DNA from 3 places in the Acetobacter pasteurianus genome. Region 2 is predicted to be linked to each of the others. Evidence: riboswitches for the same ligand, from Rfam matches in the RefSeq annotation. Region 2 holds a riboswitch; each other region holds the start of a gene.

Region 1 (5,299 bases), 240 kb from region 2:
CCACCACGGCATCACTTGTGCCTGATAGGTGAGTTCCAGATGGTTCTCATTGCCCTGCACAGGTGCACCGGAGTTACGGTCATACCGCCGCTGGCCAGAAGAGGCCCGGCCAATGCCCCAGCCCAGACCCACCGTGTCATTGTCACGCCCCTTGAAGGGCGCCTTGAGGTTGATGCCCGCATCAATAGCAAAGCTGATCATGTTGCGATCTCCCCCATTGCCTGTGGCACGCGCAAAAACACCTACAGATTGAGGGGACTGGAGCGAGGGCCGCCAGATCATCTGGTCAATAATGCCATAGACCATCCAGTTACCCCGATCCCACCGCGGAATGCCCGTAGTGTCCGCCGCACTCCCTAAAGCCTTGCCCTGATTGTTGTAGCGGTAATCAGGGAATTTGGCCGTATCGTAATAGCCACCCAGCTTGTAGATACCCGGCAGACCGGGGTCCTGAGTGACATGCGACATGTCATCGGGTTGGGGGTTGAGGGCATATTGCAGTTCGGTAATCAGCAGCGCACCGGTGCCCATGTTGAAGTTGGCGCCATCTTCATCATGAGTATTCTGATTGGTGGGATCTGCACTGTTGCCGCCGTTCTGGATGCCAAAGGAGTTGTTGCGATTGCCCGGCGGGTTGTCATCCGCTGCGGCAAACATGAAGGTGAACTTGTCTGAGGGACGATACCGGATGCGAATGGCCGGAGAAGACAGCGGCCAGGATGGCCCACCGGCATACAGGTTGACCGATGGCGCCATGGGCCAGCCGAAGTTGGAGTTCAGATACAAAGCCCCGTAATCACTGATCAGGAACTCGGTATCCAGATCCTGCTGCCCGATCTTGACGTCCAGCTTGCCGTCCAAAAAGGACTGCTGATACCACAGCTCAAACAGGCGTGTGGAACGATCGGCCTCGAACCCGCTGACAGGGTTGAAGTTGGCCAGATGATCCTGCGAGATGGAGCGCCCGCGCAACTGCAGGGCGCTGACATTGAATGTGCCGCCCTTCAGGCCGATCAGCTTTTCCAGATCGACCGTCAGGGTGGGCATGGTCACACCATCATAGGCGGGGCCGGTGCCCGACCCGCTGGCGCCATCAGCCCCCGAGGCCGTGCCCCCTGTGGCATTGCCCCACAGTTCATCCACTTCCTGAATGTCAAAGCTGATGCCGTGTCTGGCCATCCAATCCCGCGCGCCCCACATGTTGCCCAGCAGGTGGTCACTCATGTCTGGCGTGTCATCGCCTTTTTTCTCGGAAGCCGCTGCCTCTGCCGCACGCTGGGAATCCCGCACCGTGGCCGGGTCAATCTGTTCAATCAACGGCCCTGAATTGCCTAAACGACGACGGTCCTGCTCAACCTGCGTCTCTTCACCATGCGCTAGGATGGGCAAGTTGCCCAACACCCCTCCGGCCAGAAGCAAACAATGCAGAGAATACGGAAATCTCTTCCAAATTCTGTTTGTAGGGAAAGGCATTGTTACACTTCACCGCGCAGCATGAAGGTAAAACAACCAAAGGGATTACGAGAAAAACCTGCCAAAAGTGGCGGAGTAAACATAGTACATTATCCACCTCCGGCTCCCTCGCCCGGCGGTTAAACAAGACAACAACGGCAGGTCTCCTGACTTGCGGGTCATGGCACGTTACTCAGCCTTCCCGATGTTGCCACCAGTGGCTGCCGCTTTATACGGCCAAGGAGTAATACGCTCTCCGCCTACAGTTGCGAGGGCAGTTGCCGACTGGGTTCCTGGTACTGGAGCCTCCGGCATTCCCTTTCAAACCCGCTTGCGCGGGACCGTTGTAAGGTGGCGTAACCCTTACCTTATTTTGGCCTTATATTTCAATCTTTGGCTGAATATACGTGCATCACTCTTGCCAGAACTCTCATTTTAACCCACCTGTTTCTCCAGACTTTTCCCTGACTGGCGACTTATGGACCAACGATACCGCATTCCACCTCTAGCCATGCTCAATGCCTTTACGGCATTTGCACGCACGGGCGGTATCAGACGGGCAGCAGCAGAGTTGCGCGTAGATCACGCCGCCATCAGCCGCCACATTCGGGATCTGGAAAATATTCTAGGCACCCCTTTGCGAGATAAGGAAACGGGAACCCTTACACTTGCAGGGCATACCTATTATTCCCGCATCACCCCATTATTGGAAGAACTGGCGACAGCTACAGCAGATATTCGCAACCATACGCCGCCCCTTACCATTACCTGTGCGCATGGATTTGCTTATCATTGGCTGCTGCCGCGGCTTTCCACTTTTCGGCGTGCACACCCTCAACTGGAAATCATGCTGCGCCCGGTAGATGCCAATACGGCGTTTCATGTTACTGGCGTGGAAACAGATAATCATGCCCATATCGGCTATGTACGGGATGATGCTCCGTTAGCCGAGCCACGCAATACGCGCAGCATGATTATTGCACGGCCGGATGTGTTTCCGGTAGCGGCCCCCATCTGCCTGACAGAACTGGGCGGCCAACCCCGCACAACGGCAGATTTGCTGCGCGCGCCCTTGTTGCAGGAAGAAGATGAAGCCGAATGGAAACTTTGGTTTCATGCACAAAATGTTGCCTGCACAAAACTGCCAGCCGCAACGCGCCTGTGGCAGGCCCATATTACATTGGCTGCTGCGCGCGCTGGAGAAGGCATCGCCCTGGGCAATATTTTCCTGCTGGGAAATGATCTTGAAACAGGCCATCTGGTGCGCGTGCAGCCTACGCAAACCCCTTTGCGAGAAGTGGCCTTGGGGGCTTATCTGCTGCGGGCTTCCACCGCCACATGGGAGAAAAAATCCCTCATCACGTTCCGAAACTGGCTTTTGGAACAAGTAGAACTGGAAACCCAGAACACATCCACCCTGCCTTAATGCTGGCAGGCATAGGCACACCAAATATGTACGCGCCAAATAGATGGTGACTTTTTATCACCATAGAGGCAACAAAAAATCTCCTCCCCCTGCCGTGCGAAACATTTTACGGAACAGAAACAACTTTGCCCGCAACATAGTTCCCGGGAGCCCGTATTAATGGCCACGAATAAAGACCTTCTGAACCGCCGCACCAATGCTGTGCCGCGCGGTGTTGCCACCTCCACCCCTGTTTTTGCAGACCGCGCAGAAAATGCCGAAATCTGGGATGTGGAAGGCAAACGCTATGTTGATTTTGCCGGCGGCATTGCCGTTCTGAACGTTGGCCATCGCCACCCAAAAGTAATGGACGCTGTTAAAAAGCAGCTAGACCGTTTTACCCACACAGCTTTTCAGGTTTCTGCTTACGAGCCCTATATTGAACTGGCTGAAAAGCTGAACGCCCGCGCACCGTTTTCTGGCGATGCCAAAACCATTTTCTTCACCACGGGTGGGGAAGCTACAGAAAACGCCGTAAAAATTGCGCGTGCCGCAACTGGCCGTAATGGCGTGATTGCTTTCTGTGGTGGGTTCCACGGTCGCACGCTGCTGGCTTCTGCACTTACGGGTAAGGTTCTGCCTTACAAGGCACCTTTCGGCACCCTGCCTGGCGAAGTTTACCACATCCCCTTCCCCGATGGTCATGACATCACGGTGGAAGACAGCCTGAAGATGCTGAACTTCCTGTTTGCTGCTGATATCTCCCCCAACAATGTGGCCGCCATTATTATTGAGCCTGTGCAGGGTGAAGGCGGCTTCCGCGTTGCCCCTACTGCACTGCTCAAACACCTGCGCGCGATTTGCGACCAACACGGCATTAAACTGATTGCCGATGAAGTGCAGAGCGGCTTTGCCCGTACTGGCAAGCTGTTTGGTATTGAACATTCTGGCGTAGAACCGGATCTGGTGTGCATTGCCAAATCTCTGGCAGGTGGCTTCCCACTTTCTGGCGTCATTGGCCGTGCGGAACTGATGGATTCCGTGCCTCCGGGTGGCTTGGGTGGCACATATGCTGGTGCTCCGCTGGGCTGTGCTGCTGGGCTGGCTGTGTTGGATATTATTGAAGAAGAAAAGCTGCTGGACCGCGCCAACAGCATGGGCGAACGCCTGAAAGCCCGCATTGCAGGCTGGCACAAGCGCACAGATATGCTGCCTGTCAGCATGCCACGTGGGCTAGGCGCAATGGTTGCCTTTGATATTCTGGAACGCCATGAAGGTGTGGAACAGCGCAAGGGCTTTGGTTCCAAACTGTGTGCCCGTGCCTGTGAAAAAGGCCTGATCCTGTTGGCCTGTGGTGTGCAGGGCGCTACAATCCGTATCCTGACACCGCTGACTGCATCTGATGAACTGGTTGATGAAGGCTTGGACATCATCGAACAGATTCTGCTGGAAGAAGCAAAAGCCTGATCTGCATTTTTCTGCAGTCATCAGTAAAAAGGCGGCCTTTTCTGGGGCCGCCTTTTTCTTTGCCTTGTCATATATTTTTAAAATCAGAATTCATTTCATCAAGTATACCGTCATAGTCAGGCCATCATTCCTGCTTAGTCTTAAAAATAACGATCAAGAAAAACAGGAGGCCAGAATGACAGCATTTGGCGCGTATTGGCTGCAAATACAAAATTCTTTTCGCAAATTACTTCACGCTTTGCACAATTTAAAAATGCGCAAAGCTGCACATATCAAACATTAAATATTCCAGCCCCTCCTGTTTCCTATGCAAACAACAAAAAAGCCCGCCTACCATTAAAGGTAGAGCGGGCTTTTTTAGCCGTCGTTATACAGCGTTATTTTTTGTCATCAGAAAACGTGTTCTGGCCCCAGCGGCCAACATCATGCGCGGCATTTTCTGTGCCTTCCTTGGTCTTGTTCCAAGCGTGCTCAGTGCCTTCACTTGTTTTGTCCCAAGCCTTGCGAGAACCGTCCTTGGTTTTATCCCAAGCCTTTTCGGTGCCATCGCTGGTCTTGTTCCAAACCTTGTGGGAGCCTTCCTTAGTTTTGTCCCAGGTTTTTTCAGTGCCTTCGCGGGTTTTATCCCAAGCGTTGTGGGTGCCTTCCTTGGTCTTATCCCACGCCTTTTCACTGCCTTCGGTGGTCTTGTCCCAAGTCTTGCGAGAACCGTCCTTGGTCTTGTCCCACACTTTTTCTGTGCCGTTGCTTGTCTTTTCCCAAGCCTTGTTCGTGCCTTCCTTGGTCTTGTTCCACGCGTGCTCGGTGCCTTCACGGGTGTTATCCCATGCGCGGCCCAACACGCCTTCTTCAGCATGGGCGCAAGGCAGACTTAGAGCAAACATGGCAGCACCCAGCAGAGTTGTAGCGGCCATCCGAAAAGAATTATGAGACACGAGATACATCCTCTTAAGTGAAAACCTTATCGTTAAAGGT
Region 2 (5,299 bases):
GCCAGCACCATGGCAGAAGGTGTGGGCAATGCACGTGGGTCCACCGTAAACAGGTTGCGCCCAGTTGGCAGTACATCCACTCGCCCGCGGGTGGGTGCACCTGCTGGACCAGGTGTTACAAAACGCCCGTTCAATGCAGCTAGGAGCGCCTGAGCCTCCGCTTGCCCGCTTTGCATGATTTTACGGGCTATATCAGCAACAAATGCTGCATCTTCCTGACGCCCACATGCCTGCGCAATAATCTGCACCAGTTTTTTGCAATGTGTGGCTGGTTTACCAAAAACATGTAGACCATCACGAATTTGCAGATCTTTTACATCGCACAAATATGCATCAAGCCGTGCGAGTGCTTCTGCCTCATCCAGTTCTCCGGGCCGCACGCCACTTTCAGCCAACATTCCTGTGCTTACGGCTTTATCCAGAATATCAGCACGCAGCAAAGCACCCCGGCGAGGGTCCAGACCATCTGCTTCAGCGTATTCATCAATCAGACGTTCGAGTTCCTGCGCCTCTGCCGAAAGTTCAGCCTGCATAACAGGTGGTGTCATATGGCCGATAATAACAGCACCCAAACGCCGCCGTGCTGCCGCGGCTTCGCCCGGATTATTGACAATAAACGGGTAAATAACTGGTACATCACCCATCAGCACGGCTGGCCCGCAAGATGGAGATAACGCTACAGCCTTACCAGGCAGCCATTCCAACGTGCCATGCGTGCCTAAATGCACCATGGCATCCAGCTTTTTCACATGCTGCAACCACAGGTAAAACGCAACATACGCATGGCATGGCGGTGTATCCGGATCATGATACAAGGCTTTACGGTCAGCCGCGGCCCCTCTATCTGGTTGCACAGCCAGAGAAATATTGCCCAACTGGATGTAACGCAGACAAAAAATGTCCTCTTTTACTGTGGCATCCTGCTCGGGTTCACCCCACGCTGCAAAAACAGATTGTACAAAACCCGAATCTAAATTTGTTAAAAGCTGATGATATAGCTTTATATCAAGAACAGGCTTTAAACCGCCCCCAACAAGTGTTGCAGCAAGAGCCTTGGCATCAGGAATATCTTCTGCACCTGTATTATAGCCTGCATTCTGCAAGAGGGTGAGAATGGAAGATGTAGATGCAAAACCATCTAACCCCACAGCATGGGCTATATGCGCTCCAGATTTTTCTAGTCCCGCTCCCGGATAATCAGACAGAACAATAGATATTTTTTTGTTTTCTTGCGGAATCTTCCGCAATTTGGCCCATGCGATTGCACGGCCCGCCACCAGTTTTATGCCCGGTTTATAGGGTTCTCTAAACGCAGGCTGTCCGGGCTGAGCATCCTTTCTGAAAGAAATTGGAAAAGTTGCAATTGTGCCATCAAGTTCTGGCAATACCACTTGCATGGCCATATCGGCCCGCGCCAGACCGCGTGGGCTTTCTGCCCACAAAGCCTGTGTGCATCCAGGCTGCAAAAGTTGCAGAATGGGTGCATTAGCCACATCCAATGGTGAAAAACCATTCTGGCTTCGTGCAGAAAAGCACGTAGCATCCAGAACCACATCAGGTTTTGCAGATTGCAGATAAAGGCTTATATCTTTAGAAACAGATGGATCTTTTAAAGATGTAACGTACACAATATCTACGGTGCAGCCACGTTGCGCCAATTCTTGTGCCAAACATTCTGGCCCAGCTACATCCCCTACCAGCAAATGCGCACGGTAAAGGAGTATCACTGCCTTTATCTGTATTTGAGCTAAGGCAGCAGCAGGAGAATAAGAACGATATACACCCCATGCTGGCAATGCTTTAGGGCGCGTTCCCTTATCTTCCTGCATACCCGCAAGTGCAGACATGAGCGCCAATGCAGCGCAAATGTTATCCGGCCCACCTTGCTGAAAAAAACCGTTTAACCGAGTGTAATGTTCTGCGGAAACAGTGGAAAGTTCTGCTAGCCGCACATCATCCCCGGTATGTGCTTCCTGTTGCTGCACATCAGAGCTATGGCTTTGTAACGTATCGCCAGGCAACAAAACCAGCGGCACGCCTGTTTCACGGCTCCATGCCGCTAGTTCTTCTGCTCCATAACGCCAGTAATCCAAACCACCCAATAGCCGCACTACAACGCAGCGTGCTTTTTGCAATGTGGTTTCAATATACAGATCAATCGACATAGGGTGGCGTAACCGTGCAAGGCTTGTAACCTGCAAGGTGGGAAGCAATACGCTTCCTTCAGTTTGAGCGCGCAGCAAGGCTTCTGCATGGCGCAGGGCCAGAAGATCGCTTTCTGTAAAAGAAAGAACAACAAGATCGGCAGAAGGAAGATTGAGATCCTCTGCCACTTCCTGTTCATCAAGCGTCCGGTTTTCCCGCACCAAAAGATGCATAAGCTTACTCCGCCCCTAATCAGGCCGTTACCAATGTGCCGCCAAGAGCCTTGGCTATGGCCGAAGCCTCCAGCCCTTTTTGCCCAATCACGACAATGCGGCCTTCCCGCCCATCGTTGACAGAAAGAGGCCGATCAAATTCGTGCCGAAAACGCGTTCCTACACCCTGCACAGCCAAACGCATGGCCTTACCTGTCACTGCGGCAAAACCTTTCATGCGCAGCACATCATAACGGCGTGCTGTATCTTGCAAGAGCGTTAAAAACTGTTCCACACTCTGCTGCTCGGGCACACGCACCACAAAGCTTTCGAAGTCATCATGTTCGTGTTCGCCATCTTCTGCATCATGATGAGAAGGACGAGCGGCCAGGTCTGCTTCTGCCGCAGCGCCAATACCAAGCAATATGGCGGGGTCCACCTTGCCTTCCGTGGCACGTACAATCTGCACAGGCCGCGGTGCTGTACGGCGGATTTCATCTTCAACACGTGCGAGCGCATCTGCATCCAGCAGATCTGTCTTGTTCAACACCACAAGATCTGCGGCGTTGATCTGATCTTCAAAAACCTCCGCCAATGGATTGTCATGATCCAGAGAAGGATCTGCCGCACGTTGCTGGGCAATAGCTTCCGGGTCATCTGCGAAACGGCCAGTGGATACTGCAGGTGCATCCACTACGGTTATCACGCCATCCACAGTCATACGGTTACGCACCGTTGGCCAGCCAAAAGCCTTGAGCAATGGCTTGGGTAACGCCAAACCGGATGTTTCAATAACCACATGCTCAGGCGGGTCGGCCCGATCTAACAGGGCTTCCATAGTTGGCAGAAAATCATCTGCTACCGTGCAGCACAGGCAGCCATTGGTCAGTTCGACAATATCATCTTCCTTGCAGCCTTCCACGCCACACCCGCGCAGGATTTCTCCATCAATGCCGAGAGAACCAAATTCGTTCACCACTACGGCAATGCGGTGCCCTGCTGCACGTTGAAGAAGATTGCGCAAAAGGGTTGTTTTACCTGCCCCTAAAAAACCAGTGATAATGGTTACAGGCACGCGAGATGCGATTGTCATGAAGGCTCCTGTTCATCATAAAGTTGTGCGGGAACACGCCCCAGCACCATATTGGAAAGAGATGCCGGACGGCGCGAAGGCATAACTGTTCCCCGCGCGGATTTTGCATAGAGCTGGGCATACGCCAGAAGATCTTCTGCTTTTTCGGCACCCAGATGCCCTAATAACCATGTCCAACGCTCTGGCATGGCAATGGCTGCCGTGCATCCGCGATCACAGGCGGCCAGACACTGAACCTGACGCAACAGAACCGGAGCTTCCTGCCCATTAACTTCTGCTTCCTGCACCAAAGCCTGCAAGCGTGCATACAACTGAGCACCCGGCGGCTGATCCATAGCAGGTCCACCACGCCGACACGTAACGCACACATGCAAAACAGGACGATTCTGAGGTGATTTTTGAGAAGAATCGGATGCTTCGGCCATGCTGTATCCCTGAAAGAACTGCCATTCTAAAAGAACAGCTACTTGAAGGGGTGCAGTAACCCGGCGCCCCTACCTCAGAGATAGCAGAGGAAATATACCCCATGGTACATCTATGCCTGCCGGGCACCCCGCCAGCAGCAACGCCAGAACTTAATAAATAAGGCCTACCTGCGTGCTTACGCATACAGGCACCAATGGCAGGTTTCCTGGCTTGTACCCACATATGCCCTGCCTTACAGGCCAGAACATAAATCAGCGCTCCCTACCTTCCCAGCCTGCACGAAGGCCAGTGGCATATTGGACCCTAAAGCCCATACGGAACACCATGGGTAACTTACAGTTGCGGGGGCAGCGACGGCCTTGCACCGTTCTTCCCTTTTCATCCCGTAAAGGACACCATTAGCCCGCGCACAATGCGCATAAGCTGCCTTTGCTTTCAACCCGCAGTTTTAATCCTGCAACTTTAAAGCCTGCTGATCTGAAACAGGATTTAGGCTTCACGCTAATGTTCCTGTGCTTTGCAGCCCTATTTCCATTATTGACGCGCAAAACAGCTATGTTATATTCGTATGAATATACTTTATATATCAAATATTCTTTCGCTAACTAATGAGGATTCCATGACCTCCCCACGCGTTCTGCCCACGCTGGATGAAACGCGTTTTTCAGACATGGCACTTACTTTCCGCATCATGCGGTTAGCCACAGTCTGGCGCACGCAACTGGACCGGGCCTTACGCCCGCATGGCATGACATTGGCCAGCATGCGCCCCATGGCTTATTTGATGATGATGCCCGACGGGGCCACACAAAGTGACCTTGCCGCCGCCATGAATGTGGATTGCTCTGCACTGGTGCGTATTCTTGATTTATTAGAAAAACAAAAGCTGATCACACGCCTGCAGGATACGCGGGACCGACGTGCCAAAAAACTTGTGCTCACTTCTGCTGGGCAGGAAAGATGTGCGCTGTTCCATACCATTGCAGCACAACTTGAACAGAACGTTCGCCAGAACCTTAATGAAGATCAGGTGCGTAGCTTAATTCATGATCTTTCCTGCATGCTGGAAACACATCATGAGCGCTAGATCTGAGCAAAGCAGTCATACGCTCTTTTCCTTTAGCGCTGCGCTGTCTCGCTGCTTACCGGGCTTTTTTTCTGATGAAGCCCAATGGAATACTTTTAAGGCCACCGCAGGCTATTCTGCCCGCGTGTTTTTATGCATCGGCATCGCCGTTTTTCTGGCGTTTATGTTCCAGCTCCACTCTCCCCTCAGTGCAGCCACAACTGTTCTTATTGTGGCAAACCCAACTGTAGGGGCCATGGTTTCCAAAAGTGTCTGGCGTGTTATTGGCACAGTTATTGGGGCCGTTATCAGCATTGGCATTATGGCTGTATTTGTGCAGTCTCCCGTTCTGTATTT
Region 3 (5,299 bases), 800 kb from region 2:
TACGGGTGAGTTCTCATACAGGCAGGCTTTTGGCACATTCTTAATGGTGGCGCTGGGTGGTCTGCTGGTAGGCGCTGCGGTGGCATGGCTGGCTGTTAAGCTCAACCGCGTGCTGGTGCGCCGTGGGTATGATGATCCGCAATCCCAGATCATCTTTGTGCTGCTCTTGCCGTTTTTAATGTACGCCGCGGCAGAAGCGGTTGAATGTTCGGGCATTCTGGCCGCCGTGGCAGGCTGCATGGTGCTCAAACTTTCCGGCATGATAGAGGACACCGCCACTTTTACCCGCCTGCAGGCCACAACAGTCTGGAACATTGTCAGCTACGTTTTTAACGCGCTTATCTTTTTGTTTCTGGGCATGCAGTTGCCAGAACTTCTGCAACATGGCGTGGCGCTGGGCCATAAATACGATGTGGCCTTGTGGCAGGTTGGCCTGTTTGTGGTGCAGATATACGCCATCATGCTGGCCATGCGCTTTGCAGGTGTATGGACATCCGTTTTTGGCCGTTGGGTGGTGGCGCGCATTGGCAGCCTGCCGTTTGAACCCACAGGTTTTGCAGGCAGCATGTTGCTGACATTCGCTGGCGTGCGCGGGGCCGTTACGCTGGCGGCTGTGCTTTCCCTGCCAGAAGGCACAGATGGCACGGATGCCTTTCCCATGCGCGATGCCGTGGTGGTGGCCGCTACAGGCGTAATTGTTCTCTCCCTGTTGGCAGCCAGCGTGTTCATCCCGCTGTGCCTGCGCTTTTTGCCGCAGGAAACGGTGGACAAGAACGCGCAGGAAGAAAACATGGCCCGCCAGAAGCTGATACGCGCAGCCCTTGCGGTGCTGACAAAAGCGCGGGCGCAACCGCCAGTCCCCACCCCCAAAGGCACAGCACTTGCCAAGCCGGAGGGGCAAAATGCCGCAGATGAAGCCCTGCGGCAGGAGGTGATAGACCGCCTGTACCAGCTTTATCACAGCCGTTTGGAAGAAGAGGACGAAACGCCGCGCATCACGCCGCTAGACCGCAGCCGCGCGCTACGCCATGCGCGTATGGAACTGGCGCTGCGCCTGCAACTGCTACGGGCCGAACGGCAGGCCATGCGGGATATGACATCACGCAGCGAGATCAATGACCAGACAGAATGGAAGCTCCAGCAGGAACTGGATTATGAGGAGCAGGTTATTCGCTCCCAGTCCCAGCGCCTCCCGCGTGAAGCCTAAAGCCAGCCGCCGCGCTGGGGTGTGCTTTTGTTGACAAGCCACCCCCAGCCTGTAAACCACACCGCATGATGGTTTCCCCCCTAGGGGAATGAAAAGGGAACCGGGTGCCCGCGCCATTGCCTGCAATGGTTTTGCGATATTCCCGGGCTGTCCCCGCAACTGTAAGCGGCATGGATGTGCACACACAGCGCCAAGCGCTGGCCCACTGGAACAAACCTTTCCGGGAAGGGGTGCCACAACCGAAAAACCGCAAGCCAGGAGACCTGCCATCAGCACACAGTTGCAGACGGGGCATGTCAGCCGGGGTGTGCTGGCAGGCTGGGCAAGCGGTCAGCCAATGGGGTGGTTTGTGCCCTGTGGTGGAAAAAGCCGGGCCAAGTCTCGTGGCAACGCTGTTAAACCGCGAGATTGCCTTAACCCATGCGCCTAAAAACTCTTTTGCTTACTGGCTCTTCCCTGTTGCTGGTAGAAACCACTGCCGCTATGGCCGCAGATGTTGCAAACCCCACCACATCAACGGGTAAAAACACTGTTGCTGCCAAAGTGGCTTCCACCGCTCCGGCGCAAAATGCGCCTGTTTCTACCGGGGCGGAGGGCACGCAGGCTGTGCAGGCCCGCAGCACACAGGCTTACCCGGATTACGTTACGGTAAGTGCAGCACGCCACCCCATGCGGGCGGATGAAATTGGCACGGCCATGACGATTGTGACCGAACAGCAGATCCTCACCCAGCAGCGCCGTACGCTTACAGATATTCTGGCCCGCCAACCGGGGTTGAATGTGGTGCGCTCTGGCGGCTTTGGCGGCACCACCTCCATTTTCATGCGCGGCAACAATGCCAACGAGGTGAAAGTGCGGCTGGATGGCATGGATATTAACGATGGCAGTTCCACCTCTGGTGCGTTTGATGCTGCTCAGTTTGTAACCGATGGCATGGGCCGCATAGAAATTCTGCGCGGGCCACAAAGCGGCCTGTACGGGGCAGATGCCATGGCCGGGGTTATTGATATTACCACAGCACAGGGGCAGGGCAGGTTTACGCCTTTTGTGCGGGTGGAAGGTGGATCTTACGGCACGTTTAACCAAGTTATGGGCGCGCGCGGCAGTAAGGGAAAGTTCCATTACAATGTTGAGCTTTCCCATTACCGGCAGGATGGTTTTCATGAAATCCCACGCTATATCGGCCGCTATTTTGGCGCAGACAAGGAACAGCGCCACCGGGGGGACAGAAACGATAACCGCTCCGCTAACATTCGCCTTGGCTATGATGTCACCCATAATTTTGATCTGGGGCTCACGGCTCGGCTGATTCAGAGCAACCTGCACACCTACAGCGCCTATAATATGGAAGATGAATATTACAGCCGCCTAGGATATTACGGTGATGTGGGAAGCGAGCGTGAACACACCACGCAAAATCAGGCCATTGTGCGGGGCACGGCGCATCTGTCCTCCTTCGGGGGCAGGTTCGATCAGGTGATTGGTCTGGGGTATATGACGGGCCGCAGAAGCTGGACAGAAACCGGCACCACGCTGGAAGGCGATGCCTTGCAGTATGACCCCACATATTACCGCACCAGCCGCATTAAAATAGACTGGCACGGCACTGTTAATCTGGACAAATATGGATCTCTGCTTGTGGGGGCAGAGCATTTTCATGATACGTTCAATTCCAGCCAAGGGGGGAGTGCAGCATCTTCCACACCGTTCAGCACCAGTGCGGGCATGGATACTACAGCGGGCTACGGGCAGTATCAGGGCAACTGGAACAAGATTTTATATGGCGCGGCCAATATCCGGTATGATGCCAATTCCCGCTACGGCAATTACGTGACGTGGCGCGTGGCTCCGGCCATTCATATTCCGCACAGCGGCACGGTTATCAAGGCCAGTGCGGGTAGCGGCTTTCATGGTCCTTCATTGTATCAGCTTTTTGCCAATCAGATTTCCACCAGCTATGCGGAAAAGGGTAACCCCAACCTGCGGGCCGAACGCCTGATAGGGTATGATGTGGGCGTGGAACAAACCTTGGCGCATGATAAACTGCATTTTGGGGCCACATGGTATGAAAACCACGTGCGCAATCTTATCCAGTCTGTCAGCTCTTACGAAAATTACTATTCCACCTATTCCTACAATAACGTGGCCCGTGCGCGCATGTATGGCGTAGAAGCGTATCTGGACTGGAAAGCGCTGGATACGCTGGATTTCAACCTGAACTATACATGGACCCACGCGCGAGATGCCTCTACCGGCCAAGCCCTCCAGCGCCGCCCGCAGCACAAGTTCAACTTTAACACCACATGGCAACCGGTGGATGGGCTCTCGCTTTCGGGCAATATTCTGTATGTCAGCGGTTCGCGCGATACGCCGGTTATTTCCGATACGTACCAGTATTGCAGCACATGCGGCAAAGACCACGGATATTTCACCATAGATCTGGCAGCTAGTTATAAAATCAACCGCTATGTTACCGTATTTGCGCGGGCGGATAATCTGCTCAACCGCCAGTATGAAAGCCCCATAGGCTACCTTCAGCCCGGCCGCGCAGGCTATGGCGGCTTTACGCTGAATTACTGATGCAGCTTTCCGTCTTCCTTCGCCGGGTGGTTGTGTGTGCATTGGGTGCAGCCCTTGCAGTGTTTGCACCCGGTGTGGCACGGGCGGAGCGTGTGGCATCGCTCAACCTGTGCACAGATCAGCTGGCCCTTATGTTGGCAAACCATAAGGATATTATAGGCGTATCCACCCTTGCGCGGGATTGTACGGAATCTGTGTTGTGCCAGCAGGCGCAGGATGTGCCAGTGTTGCAATCCACTGCAGAAACGGTGCTGGCCGCCAAGCCGGATGTGGTGCTGGCAGGCCGCTTTACAGCCCGCTTGGCTGTGCGTGCCGCCAAGGAGGTAGGAGCCAAGGTGCTTACGTTGCCACCTGCATCCTCCTTGGCGGATATTCCAGACCAGATCATGCAAGTTGCCAATGCGGTGGGGCAACCAGAACGCGGGCGGCAGCTTGTGGCGGCGTTTCAGGCAAGGTTGGCAGAAATAGCTACAACCCGCCAGGTATCAGACCCCATAGCCGTGGTGTATGAGGCCAATGGTTTTGTGGTGCACGCTCATAGTCTGCCAGATGATGTGCTGGCCCATGCCGGTTTGCGCAACTTTGCCACCACGGCAGGCACACCCCCTTTGGGTGGGCGCGTGCCGCTAGAGGTGCTTTTGGCCTATCACCCGGATTTATTGGTAAGAGACCCCTCCGGTCCCGGCCATTCCCTTGCACAGGCCATGCTGTCCAACCCGGTTATGCTGGCTATGTTTGCACCGCCGCATGTTGTGGATGTGCCAGCCCGTCTGTGGCTCTGTGGGTTGCCGCAAACGCTGGATGCCGTGGCCACATTACGCCATGCGCGGGATGGTATTATGGCTGATGCTGCAAGGCATGTTTCAGATAATCCCATCGCACAGCTCAAGGTAAAGGAAACTCAACCATGAAGCCCCTGCGCCCCGTTGTGCTGAACACCCTGCTGGCGTTGCTGGTGGCTGTTATGGCTATGGCCTCTCTGTGGTGGGGGGAAAGCAGCATTAACGTGCCTGCGGCTTTGGCGGATTGGTGGAGCGGTGCCCATTCCATTGGCGCGGTGATTATGGGGCAGTTGCGCCTGCCGCGTATGTTGCTGGCCCTTATGGTCGGCGGTACGTTGGGGCTAAGTGGTGCGGTGCTGCAAGGCTATTTGCGCAACCCGCTGGCTGATCCGGGCCTTTTAGGTGTTTCAGGCGGGGCGGCCCTTGGGGCTGTGTGCGTGTTTTATACAGGGCTTTTTCAAATTGCCTCGGCTTTGCTGCCGCTGGGCGGTTTAGCTGGTGCATTGGTTACGGCCATGTTGCTGGTGGCGTTGGTAGGGCGTGGGGGGGCTTTGGTGTTGCTGCTGGCCGGTGCGGCTGTCAGCAGTTTTACTGCCGCCCTTACGGCGCTGGTGCTCAACCTGGTGCCCAGCCCCTATGCCACGTTTGAAATTATGCACTGGCTTATGGGGTCTTTAACAGATCGCACATTAAATGATGTGCTACTGGCCTTGCCCGGTGTGGTGGCAGG

The links. Region 2 has a riboswitch for cobalamin ahead of FCN51_RS20940 (DUF1636 family protein). Riboswitches for the same ligand answer to the same signal wherever they lie in the genome.
Region 1: it holds a riboswitch for cobalamin, as region 2 does, so the genes downstream of both, FCN51_RS19835 (carbohydrate porin) here and FCN51_RS20940 (DUF1636 family protein) in region 2, are expected to answer to the same signal.
Region 3: it holds a riboswitch for cobalamin, as region 2 does, so the genes downstream of both, FCN51_RS17175 (TonB-dependent receptor plug domain-containing protein) here and FCN51_RS20940 (DUF1636 family protein) in region 2, are expected to answer to the same signal.

Annotation. Positions count from the first base shown of each region.
Region 1 is NZ_CP039846.2:1,357,526-1,362,824, reverse strand. Features, by position in the region: gene FCN51_RS19835 (carbohydrate porin) at 1-1,473, opposite strand, end outside; cobalamin riboswitch at 1,593-1,813, opposite strand; gene FCN51_RS19830 (LysR substrate-binding domain-containing protein) at 1,931-2,878, shown strand; gene gabT (4-aminobutyrate--2-oxoglutarate transaminase) at 3,038-4,324, shown strand; gene FCN51_RS19820 (endoglucanase) at 4,702-5,299, opposite strand, start outside.
Region 2 is NZ_CP039846.2:1,598,498-1,603,796, reverse strand. Features, by position in the region: gene cobN (cobaltochelatase subunit CobN) at 1-2,378, opposite strand, end outside; gene cobW (cobalamin biosynthesis protein CobW) at 2,398-3,450, opposite strand; gene FCN51_RS20940 (DUF1636 family protein) at 3,447-3,875, opposite strand; cobalamin riboswitch at 4,055-4,291, opposite strand; gene FCN51_RS20935 (MarR family winged helix-turn-helix transcriptional regulator) at 4,445-4,963, shown strand; gene FCN51_RS20930 (FUSC family protein) at 4,953-5,299, shown strand, end outside.
Region 3 is NZ_CP039846.2:794,908-800,206, reverse strand. Features, by position in the region: gene FCN51_RS17180 (Na+/H+ antiporter) at 1-1,207, shown strand, start outside; cobalamin riboswitch at 1,260-1,492, shown strand; gene FCN51_RS17175 (TonB-dependent receptor plug domain-containing protein) at 1,628-3,787, shown strand; gene FCN51_RS17170 (ABC transporter substrate-binding protein) at 3,787-4,698, shown strand; gene FCN51_RS17165 (FecCD family ABC transporter permease) at 4,695-5,299, shown strand, end outside.